3 regions of the Pantoea sp. PA1 genome follow, and region 3 is predicted to be linked to each of the others. Evidence: riboswitches for the same ligand, from Rfam matches in the RefSeq annotation. Region 3 holds a riboswitch; each other region holds the start of a gene.
The links. Region 3 has a riboswitch for thiamine pyrophosphate ahead of AC1V0D_RS15280 (FAD-dependent oxidoreductase). Riboswitches for the same ligand answer to the same signal wherever they lie in the genome.
Positions count from the first base shown of each region.

Region 1 (3,272 bases), on a different contig from region 3:
CCTTCAATCATCACCTGTACATCATATTCCCAGGCAATACGCGTCAGTTCGCCCAGGGTACGCAGCTCAGCGAACTGGGCCTCATCGTTCGCATCCTGAATCGAACCCGGCCGCAGACCATCGCCCAGCGACAGTGACACATCGTAAGCGGCGCAGATTTCACAAATCTCCCGGAAATGCTGATAAAGGAAGTTCTCCTGATGATGCGACAGGCACCATTTCGCCATGATCGATCCGCCGCGCGACACGATCCCGGTCAGCCGCTTCGCCGTCATCGGGACATAACGCAGCAGGACGCCAGCGTGTATCGTGAAGTAATCCACCCCCTGTTCCGCCTGCTCAAGCAGCGTGTCGCGGAAAACGTCCCAGTTCAGCGCCTCGGCCACGCCGTTCACTTTTTCCAGCGCCTGATAGATCGGCACTGTGCCGATGGGGACCGGGCTGTTCCGCAGAATCCACTCGCGCGTTTCATGAATATAGCGGCCGGTAGAGAGATCCATCACCGTATCGGCACCCCAGCGCGTCGACCAGACCAGTTTTTCCACTTCCTCTTCAATGGAGGAGGTGACCGCCGAGTTACCGATATTGGCATTCACCTTAACCAGAAAGTTGCGGCCGATAATCATCGGCTCCGATTCCGGGTGATTGATATTGGCAGGGATGATGGCCCGTCCGGCTGCCACCTCCTGCCGCACAAACTCCGGTGTGATGCTGGCTGGCAGATGCGCGCCAAAACTGTGGCCCGGATGCTGTTGCAGCAGCACTTCACTGCGCATCCGTTCACGGCCCATATTTTCCCGCAGCGCAATAAACTCCATTTCCGGGGTGATGATCCCCTGGCGGGCATAATGCAGCTGGGTGACGCGGCGGCCTGCACAGGCCCGGCGCGGCGTCGGTAAGTGATCGAAGCGCAGATGGTCCAGCCCCTCATCAGCCAGCCGTTGCTGGGTGTAGCCGGAACTGTTTTGTGGCAGGTATTCGCTGTCATCGCGTTCCGCTATCCAGCGGGCGCGCAGTTTTTCCAGGCCGCGATGAACATCGATCTGTGCTGCGGGATCGCCATAGGCACCTGCCGTGTCGTAAACCGGCACCGCTTCGTTTGGCTCATAGGTCGGCTGCGCTTTGCTGCCACCGGTGTGGGTCGGGCTTAGTGTGATCTCGCGCATCGGAACGCGAATATCGTCACGGCTGCCGGTTATCCAGATGCGACGGGACTGGGGAAATGCACTGCCGCTTTGCAGGGAATCGATAAATTCCTGCGCCTGGGCACGTTGTTCACGACGGGTCATTTTTGGGTCAGACATAGCAATCTTCCTGTTCATGGGGAACGATGCTTGTCCGGAGTTCGGAAGGAGTAGCGGTATCGGCAGCATAAGAATGCTGGCATACCGTAAAAATTTACTCTTGTTCCCTTCGCAGGTTCTAACCTGATCAGGTTCCGCGGATCCCGAATTAACGGTCTCAGCCCGGCTGGGCACTCCGACAAGAAGCGCTTTCTACACACCAATCTGACCGGCAGATCGGGCGTAAAAATCGTGTTTTTCACAGCAAAAAATAAAAAAGGTTCGTCGGCGTAGTGGCCTCGGAACCTCTTCAGCATAAAAGGGCGAGTGGATAATCTCAACCCTTTTGGTGGTGATACCGGTTAAGCGGGACGGGCAATCTGACTGTCATTGGCAACCGGCGGGGTAGCCAGCTGATTATCCCATGCCAGCTGGATCAGCTTATCTTCCAGCGTGAAGCGCGACTCCAGCACTTCGCCCACTTCTGAAAGCGCCTGCTGGAAAGTCATGCAGTTTTCATCGTCTATCGCCTGTTGCAGGTGACCATCATAGAGCTGCATCAGCCGCTCGGTGTTGGCTTCCAGTGGCGGATAGATCTGCGCAGCCGCAATCATCGGGCTGTCACCGTTCATTTCACTGATAACACGTTCATAAATACTGAAGTGACCGGCCGAAAGATAATCGACCAGGCTGTGACAGAAGTTGTCCAGCGCCTGCTCATCGAGACGGGTCAGGGCTTCTTTGTTGGGCTTCAGGCCGACCAGATGATAATAGGTCACCAGCAGCTGGCGACGGGCTTCGAGCCAGGAATCGACCAGCTCATTACTGCCACCTACGCGTTCAGCCAGGACGTTTAACTGGTTAAGCATATCTGACTCCATGTGAGTTATAGTTGTTTATCAACACACTTAACATCAGGGCTTCAGCGTACGATTTGACGCTAAGGATGACGAAATAAATGCAATGCGAAATCTCAAGCGTAGACGCTGGATGGTGGATTGTCAGCCATGAACAGAAACTTTGGTTGCCACAAGGTGATTTACCCCACGGAAACGCCGAAAATTTTGGTCTGACTGGCAGTAAAGCACGCCTTATCGGAGAGTGGCAGGGCGAAAATGTCTGGCTGATTTGTGCGTCACGCTCTGCCGATATGTTCTCCGTGCGGCAGTTGATCGATCAGGATGTCGGACTGTTTCAGCTGGCGGGGCGGGGGGTGCAGCTGGCGGAGTTTTACCGCTCTCATCGCTGGTGCGGCTACTGCGGCCATGAAATGCATCACAGCAGGCATGAATTTGCCTGCCTGTGCAGTCATTGCCGTGAGCGTTACTATCCGCAAATCGCCCCCTGCATCATCGTGGCTATCCGTCGCGGTGATGAAATCCTGCTGGCAAATCATGCCCGCCATCGCAACAAGGTCTATACCGTGCTGGCCGGCTTTGTGGAGGTCGGTGAGACGCTGGAGCAGGCCGTAGCCCGCGAAGTGATGGAGGAGAGCAACATCCGCGTCAAAAACGTGCGCTATGTGACCTCTCAGCCGTGGCCCTTTCCGCAATCCCTGATGACCGCCTTCATGGCGGAGTATGACAGCGGCGATCTGCAGCATGATGGCAAAGAGCTGCTGGATGCGGCCTGGTTCCGTTTTGATGACCTTCCCCTGCTGCCTCCACCCGGCACCGTGGCACGCCGCCTGATTGAAGATACTGTCGCCCTGTGCCGCGCTGAAGTGTGAAAGTGCTACACTACACGCCTGTTATTGAGAGAGTGTTGAGATGAGTGAACTGAAGAACGATCGTTATTTGCGTGCCCTGTTACGTCAGCCGGTGGATGTCACGCCGGTATGGATGATGCGACAAGCCGGGCGCTATTTGCCGGAATACAAAGCGACACGCGCCCAGGCGGGTGATTTTATGTCGCTGTGTAAAAACGCCGAGCTGGCCTGTGAAGTCACCCTGCAGCCGCTGCGTCGTTTTCCGCTGGATGCCGCCATCC
Region 1 covers NZ_JBXGEE010000011.1:16,021-19,292, forward strand. Annotated here, with positions in the region: gene thiC (phosphomethylpyrimidine synthase ThiC) at 1-1,304, opposite strand, end outside; TPP riboswitch at 1,392-1,492, opposite strand; gene AC1V0D_RS21750 (Rsd/AlgQ family anti-sigma factor) at 1,646-2,152, opposite strand; gene nudC (NAD(+) diphosphatase) at 2,242-3,012, shown strand; gene hemE (uroporphyrinogen decarboxylase) at 3,053-3,272, shown strand, end outside.
Region 1: it holds a riboswitch for thiamine pyrophosphate, as region 3 does, so the genes downstream of both, thiC (phosphomethylpyrimidine synthase ThiC) here and AC1V0D_RS15280 (FAD-dependent oxidoreductase) in region 3, are expected to answer to the same signal.

Region 2 (3,272 bases), on a different contig from region 3:
CGCCTGCTGCAGCCAGTTTTTCGCTTCCTCAATCGTCGTCTCCCATCCGCCATGACGCGGACGTAATGCGGCCAGTGCCGCCGACAGCGTGCAGCCGGTGCCATGCGTATGACGGGTCTCTACACGCGGTGTGCTGAACCGCTGCTCTGCCGATGGCGTAATCAGCCAGTCGGGACTCTCCGCCGCTGTAAGATGCCCTCCTTTCATCAGCACAGCCTGACAGCCCAGCGCCAGCAACGCCCGCCCCTGTTCGCGCATCTCCGTCTCATCGGTGGCAATGGCGCAACCCAGCAGGGCCGCCGCCTCTGGCAGGTTTGGAGTGATCAGCGAAACCTGCGGCAGCAACCGCTCACGAACGCTGGCAACGGCGTCCGGTGAGAGCAGCGCATCACCACTTTTCGCCACCATCACCGTATCCAGTACCACAAAAGGGATCGCCGCCTGCTTCAGCCGCGCCGCCACCTGCTCCACGATAGCCGTTTCTGACAGCATGCCGATTTTCGCGCTGTCGATACGCACGTCATTCAGCACAGAATCGAGCTGGGCGGCGACAAAGTCCGGTTCGATGCGATAAACAGCCTGCACGCCCTGCGTATTTTGTGCCACCAGCGCAGTGATGACGCTGGTGCCATAAGCGCCCAGCGCCGAGAACGTTTTCAGATCGGCCTGGATCCCTGCGCCACCACTGGGATCGGTGCCGGCAATGGTCAGGGCATTAATGCGTTTCATGATCGCCCTCCAGGGTCCAGAGTGCATCCAGAAACGCCGTGGCAAAGCTGCCCGGCCCATTCGCCTGCCCCGCGGCCTTTTCACCGGCTGTCGCCATCACCTGACAGGCCGCGGCAATATTCAGCAGGCCATCGCCGGGCAGCGCGCTGAACCCGGCCACCACCGCCGAGAGCGCACAGCCGGTTCCCACGACCCGCGTCAGCATGGGAGAGCCGCCACGAATGGCAAAAGTGCGCTGACCATCGGTTGCGTAGTCCACTTCACCGGTGACGATGACCCGCGAGTTCCACTCTTTCGCCAGCTGCCGCGCCGCGTCGAGCGCCGCATCTGCCGGGTGAAGCGTATCCACGCCGCGTCCGCCACTGGCCTGCTGCGCCAGCGCCAGAATCTCTGACGCATTGCCGCGTATCACCGCCGGTTGCTGACTTAATAATTGCTGGCAGAAGTCGCTGCGCAGCGTCAGGGCACCGACTGCGACCGGATCGAGCGTCCAGGGCGTGCCCGCCTCCCGCGCCGCGCTAACCGCTGCCTGCATCGCCCGCTGACGCTCGCGCGTCAGCGTCCCGACGTTAATCAGCAGGGCATCCGCAAAGCCGCTGAACTGTGCCGCTTCGTCAGCATCGATCACCATCGCGGGTGACGCATTGAGTGCCAGCAGGACGTTGGCGGTAAAGTTCTGCACCACGTCATTCGTCATGCAGTGCACCAGCGGTGACTGACGGCGAAAGGTGTGCAGAAGGGGCGCGAACTGCGCGGCAGAAAGGTGTTGAGATGGCTGTATCATCGTAGCTCCCAACCGGCGGACAAGAAGGCGAATGCGGTCAGGCATCAGACTTCCCTACGCTGGCATTATCCAGATCAGGTAATACGGGTATTTCTCAGCCTTCACAAAGAAGGGCACCCCGAGTCGAATTACGGTTTGCAGCATAGGCAAGCCGTTCTCTGAAAGCAAGCAACAGCCGCCAGCGAAATGACCGGAACGGAACCTTACGCATGATCCCGATCAACGTTCCATGGTGCAAAAAAAGGCTTAATGCTGCGGGCCTCAGGGATACCTCTTAAGAGGTACTTCTGCTGTCAGGCCTCATGAGCCCTGGCCATCGCTCGGACTCTGACCATTTCATAATAATTAACCTGCGCGAAACACCGTTGTAAAAAAACACTTTATTTCATGGAGTTATCGACTCCTGAAGCGGAACTTCATACTACTCAGGATGTATGATGCGATTGTCAGCGCTTATTCCTCACCGCCATCGATGGCAGGATATTCAAATCGAACGCCAGGGCGCCATCGCCCCTAATGGCCGACATTACCTTTCCACCTATATTTCGGCCCGTTGTGCGGGCTGCGGCGAAACCATCCATCGTGTTTATTACCGGGACATCAGTGACCAGCAGGCGCGTCGCTGGTTAGGCTGACAGCCCGCCCGACGGCCTGTTCCAAAGCAGGGATGAGTTAACAGTTAGTTAGCGATTTGTTAGTCTGATAACTATCCATGGTTTACCCAGACGCCTCTTATGCCACTGCTGTTTGAAAGCCTGAGCCATCAGATTTACCTGTCAGCCCCGCTGTTTATCCTGATCCTGCTCGGATATGGGCTGACACGCTTCGGAAAATGGCCTGCCAGCATCAGCGAAGGCATGAACCGCTTTGTGTTTAACGTTGCGCTGCCCTGCATGCTGTTTCGGGTGATGAGTACCTTCTCGCAAAGCCCGCCGGTGGATGCGCGCCTGCTGCTGGCCTTCTTTGGCAGTTGCCTGCTGGTGTTTATCGTGGGACGCCTGCTGGCGACGCGGCTGTTTAAGCTTGACGGCGTGGCCGCCTCGGTCTTTGCGCTGGGGGGTATCTTCTCCAACAACGTGATGCTGGGGATCCCGGTGGCTACCGTCCTGCTCGGGCCAGAAGCGCTGCCACCGGTGGCGCTGGTGCTGGTGTTTAACAGCCTCATCCTCTGGACCCTGCTGACCGTTTCGGTCGAGTGGGCAAAACAGGGCAGCTTTTCCCTGACAGGTCTCTGGCGCACCCTGATCGGCGTGCTGAAAAATCCGCTGATCGTCGGCATTCTCAGCGGCACGGCCTGGAGCTTTCTTCAGCACCCCTTGCCGCAGATCGCCGCTGAACCGCTGCGGATGCTGGCCTCGCTGGCGGCCCCCCTGTCGCTGGTCACGCTGGGCATGAGCCTGGCACATTATCGGGTGCGGGAGGGTTTAAAAGAGAGTTATACGATCTGCCTGCTGAAGCTGGTTCTGCAACCGATGACGGTATGGGCTATCGCGTGGCTGACCGGTCTACCCCCGCTGGAGAGTAAAGTGGTGGTGTTACTGGGGTCGATGGCGGTCGGGGTTAACGTCTATCTGATGTCGCAGAAATTCAATGTCATTACCGGCCCGGCGGCGGCCAGTATGCTTTTCTCTACGGTGTTTGCGGCCGTGACGACGCCGGTATGGATGATGCTGATGACGCTGGCGGGCTATTAACAGGCGCATAAAAAAAGCCCCTCAGCACTGGGGCTGAAGGGCTTATTGCCTGGCTGATGAAACTT
Region 2 covers NZ_JBXGEE010000001.1:1,798,962-1,802,233, forward strand. Annotated here, with positions in the region: gene thiD (bifunctional hydroxymethylpyrimidine kinase/phosphomethylpyrimidine kinase) at 1-729, opposite strand, end outside; gene thiM (hydroxyethylthiazole kinase) at 716-1,513, opposite strand; TPP riboswitch at 1,548-1,644, opposite strand; gene AC1V0D_RS08770 (hypothetical protein) at 1,951-2,148, shown strand; gene AC1V0D_RS08775 (AEC family transporter) at 2,248-3,207, shown strand; gene ahpF (alkyl hydroperoxide reductase subunit F) at 3,271-3,272, opposite strand, start outside.
Region 2: it holds a riboswitch for thiamine pyrophosphate, as region 3 does, so the genes downstream of both, thiM (hydroxyethylthiazole kinase) here and AC1V0D_RS15280 (FAD-dependent oxidoreductase) in region 3, are expected to answer to the same signal.

Region 3 (3,272 bases):
AACCAGGCACGCATGGCGCGCAGCCCCTCAATATTGCGCAGTCCCTGGCCGGAGCCAATCGGCGCCCCCCAGGGCATCAGCACTTCACAGCCGGCTTCCAGCAGTTTTTCACCAACAATGAGATCTTCCGTGGTGTAGGGAAACACCTGAAATCCGTCAGCGCAGAGAATGCGGGCGGCTTCCACCAGCGCAAAGGGGTCGGGTTGCAGCGTATCGGCATGACCAATCACCTCCAGCTTGATCCAGGGGGTATCAAACAGTTCACGCGCCATCTGCGCCGTGGTGACCGCCTCCTTTACCGAATGGCAGCCGGCCGTATTCGGCAGAATGCGTTTGTTGAGCTGTTGCAGCAGCGTGCGAAAGGCCGCGCCTTCCTGCCCCTCCCGTCGCAGGCTGACGGTAATGATCTCCGCGCCTGACGCGTCGATCGCCTGATGCAGAATCTCCGGCGAGGGATAACCGGCGGTGCCGAGCAGAAAACGGGATGTCGGTGCAAACTGATAGAACATGATTAACCTCCCTGCATCGGGGACAGAATTTCCAGCTGATTCCCGGCCTCAAGTCGCTGGCTGGCGTACCGGGTGCGCGGCACAAACTCACCGTTCAGGGCGGTGGCGACGGTGCGCGGATCGATCTGCTGCTCCTGCATCAGCTCCGCCAGGGTCGTTGCGTCGGTTTCAATCGCGCGTCCGTTGAGTTCAATTCGCATGGGGTGTCTCCTGAGTCAGTCGCCGCATAAGGTTTTCAGCCATTATCGGGGCCAGTAAAAAGCCGTGTCGGTAGAGGCCGTTGAGCGAGAAGCGGCCATTTTCGTAGCGCACCTCCGGCAGATTCTGCCGGTAAGCAGGACGCAACCCGGTACCGCTCTCGACGATCCGTGCTTCAGCCAGCGCCGGATGCAGGCTGTAAGCGGCGCTCAGCAGCTCCATCATCGCTTTCGCGCTAATCGGGCTGCTGTCATGGCTTTCGACCATGGTGGCACCCAGCATGAAGTGCCCATTGGCACGAGGCACCAGATAGCAGGGAAAGCGCGGATGGAGCAGCCGGACGGGACGGGAGAGGCAAATATCGGGGGTATGGAGGATCACCATTTCGCCGCGCACGGCACGCAACGCGGGCTGCTGATCGGCGGCATGGATGCCGCGACAGTCGATAATCTTTCCGCCGGGCTGACCGCTGTGAAACGGCACGCCCGCTTCTTTGAGCGTATCCTGCAGCTGCTGCAGCGCCCGACGCGGGTCGAGATGCGCTTCCCGGGCGAAGAAAAGGCCGCGAGCGAAGCGGTTTTCCAGCGCCGGTTCAACGTCGCCGGGGGCCACCCACTGATGCTGCTGCGTCATGCTGGCAAAACGCGTCAGCTCACGGCTGTCACGCGGCGGTGCAACCACCAGCGTGCCCTGCTGCACCACACCATCCACACGCTTTGCCCACCAGCCCGCGGCATGCTGGCCCCATTCGATCACCTCTGGCGGTGCACTTTCTGCCTCGCACCAGGGCGCGAGCATGCCGCCCGCCCAGTGCGAGGCTGCCCGGCAGTCAGGCTGAGTAATAATTTCGACAGCTTCTCCCCGTTCCGCCAGCAGGGTGGCGACACAGAGTCCGGCGACACCGCTGCCCAGCACCGACCAGCGGCCCTGGCTGCGTGCTCCGGAAGAAGAGAGATTCAGGATTGAGTGGGTCACATTCGCCTCGTTATCCGTTAACGAAGACCCGTGATACAGAGGGAATAGGCAGAAGCGACGCGAATGCGCTCCTGCGGCAAGTATCTGATGCGATACCCGTCTTCCTACGCCAGTATCAACTGGGTCAGGTTCTAAGGGTCGCTGAGCCGCGCGGGTGCGCTATCAGCCTCTCAGTCTCTCCGGCGAGACTCCCCTGACGGGTTTAGTTGTAAGTGAAGCGAACAGCTTCGTCAAGCAGTGTGCAGGGGCGCGACGCAGAAAGAGAGAAACAAGGAAAGATGTCGTTACCGGATCAGAGGCGCGCGGCGACGTCTATAGCAGCGCCTGCAGGGAGTGCGTCACCGCGTCGGTGACTTCCCGAATACGCGGTTCGGCACGGCGATAGTAGGTCCATTTACCCACTTTGCTGGTTTCCACCAGTCCGGCACCCTGCAGGGCTTTCAGGCATAACGAGGTGGCGGGCTGCGATAAGCCCGCCTTGTTCTGGATGAGACTGGCACAGACGCCATACTGGTCGAAGGGATAGAGCTGGGCATAGCCTGCAAACGCTTCGTCAGGGTTTTTGAGCCACATCAGCACGGCCATTCTGGTGGGATTGGCCAGTAACTTCAGGGCCTCTTCGGGTGACATGCCGCCTCACAAAACATCAGGATGGATAAACAGGGTAGTCAGTATACCCTTTCTCCGTTCCGCCATACAGGGAGGCGTGATCCACAGGATTCAGCGGATTGCCTGCTTTAATCCGCGCGGGCAGATCGGGGTTGGCGATAAAGGTGCGGCCAAAACCAAACAGGTCACCCCAGCCTTTATCCAGCATCCGCTGTGCTTTTTCGGCGGTGTAACGGCCTGAGTAGATAATGGGCGAGCGGAAGGTTTCCCGCAGCGCAATCCGGAAGCTCTCCGGCAGGTCAGGACTGTTATCCCAGTCCGCCTCGGCGATAGAGAGATAACCGATTTCCAGCTCATTGAGCAGCTGCGCGGCGCGGATATAAGTCGCATGCGGATCACTTTCGACCAGGCCCAGATAGACACGATCTTCGTCCGTGCTGCTGAAAAGCGGGGCAAACCGAACGCCGACACGATGACTGCCAAAGACCGAACTTACCGCTTCAACCACTTCACGCAGAAAACGCAGACGATTCTCAGGCGAGCCACCATATTCATCCGTGCGGAAGTTGGTGTGCTCAGAAATAAACTGATTAATCAGATAGCCGTTGGCGGAGTGAAGCTCAACGCCATCGAACCCGGCCGCTTTGGCATTTTCCGCCGCCCGCCGGTAAAGCGCCACAATCTCTTTTACTTCCGCGTTCGTCAGTGCCCGCGGCTCGCTGGGCGCGGTTAACATTCCGGCACCCGGTCCGGTTTCAATAAAGACCCGGACGTTATCGGCGGCTATCGCTGACGGCGCAACCGGGGCCTCTTTTCCTGGCTGAAGCTCATTATGGGACACCCGCCCCACGTGCCAGAGCTGGCAGAAAAGAGTGGCACCTTCCTGATGTACTGCTTCGGTGACTTTTTTCCAGCCCGCAATCTGCGCTTCACTGTGTATCCCCGGCGTCCATGCATAGCCCTGCCCGCGAGGCTCAATCT
Region 3 covers NZ_JBXGEE010000003.1:384,301-387,572, forward strand. Annotated here, with positions in the region: gene AC1V0D_RS15270 (thiazole synthase) at 1-509, opposite strand, end outside; gene thiS (sulfur carrier protein ThiS) at 512-709, opposite strand; gene AC1V0D_RS15280 (FAD-dependent oxidoreductase) at 699-1,682, opposite strand; TPP riboswitch at 1,767-1,887, opposite strand; gene AC1V0D_RS15285 (ArsR/SmtB family transcription factor) at 1,995-2,312, opposite strand; gene AC1V0D_RS15290 (alkene reductase) at 2,329-3,272, opposite strand, start outside.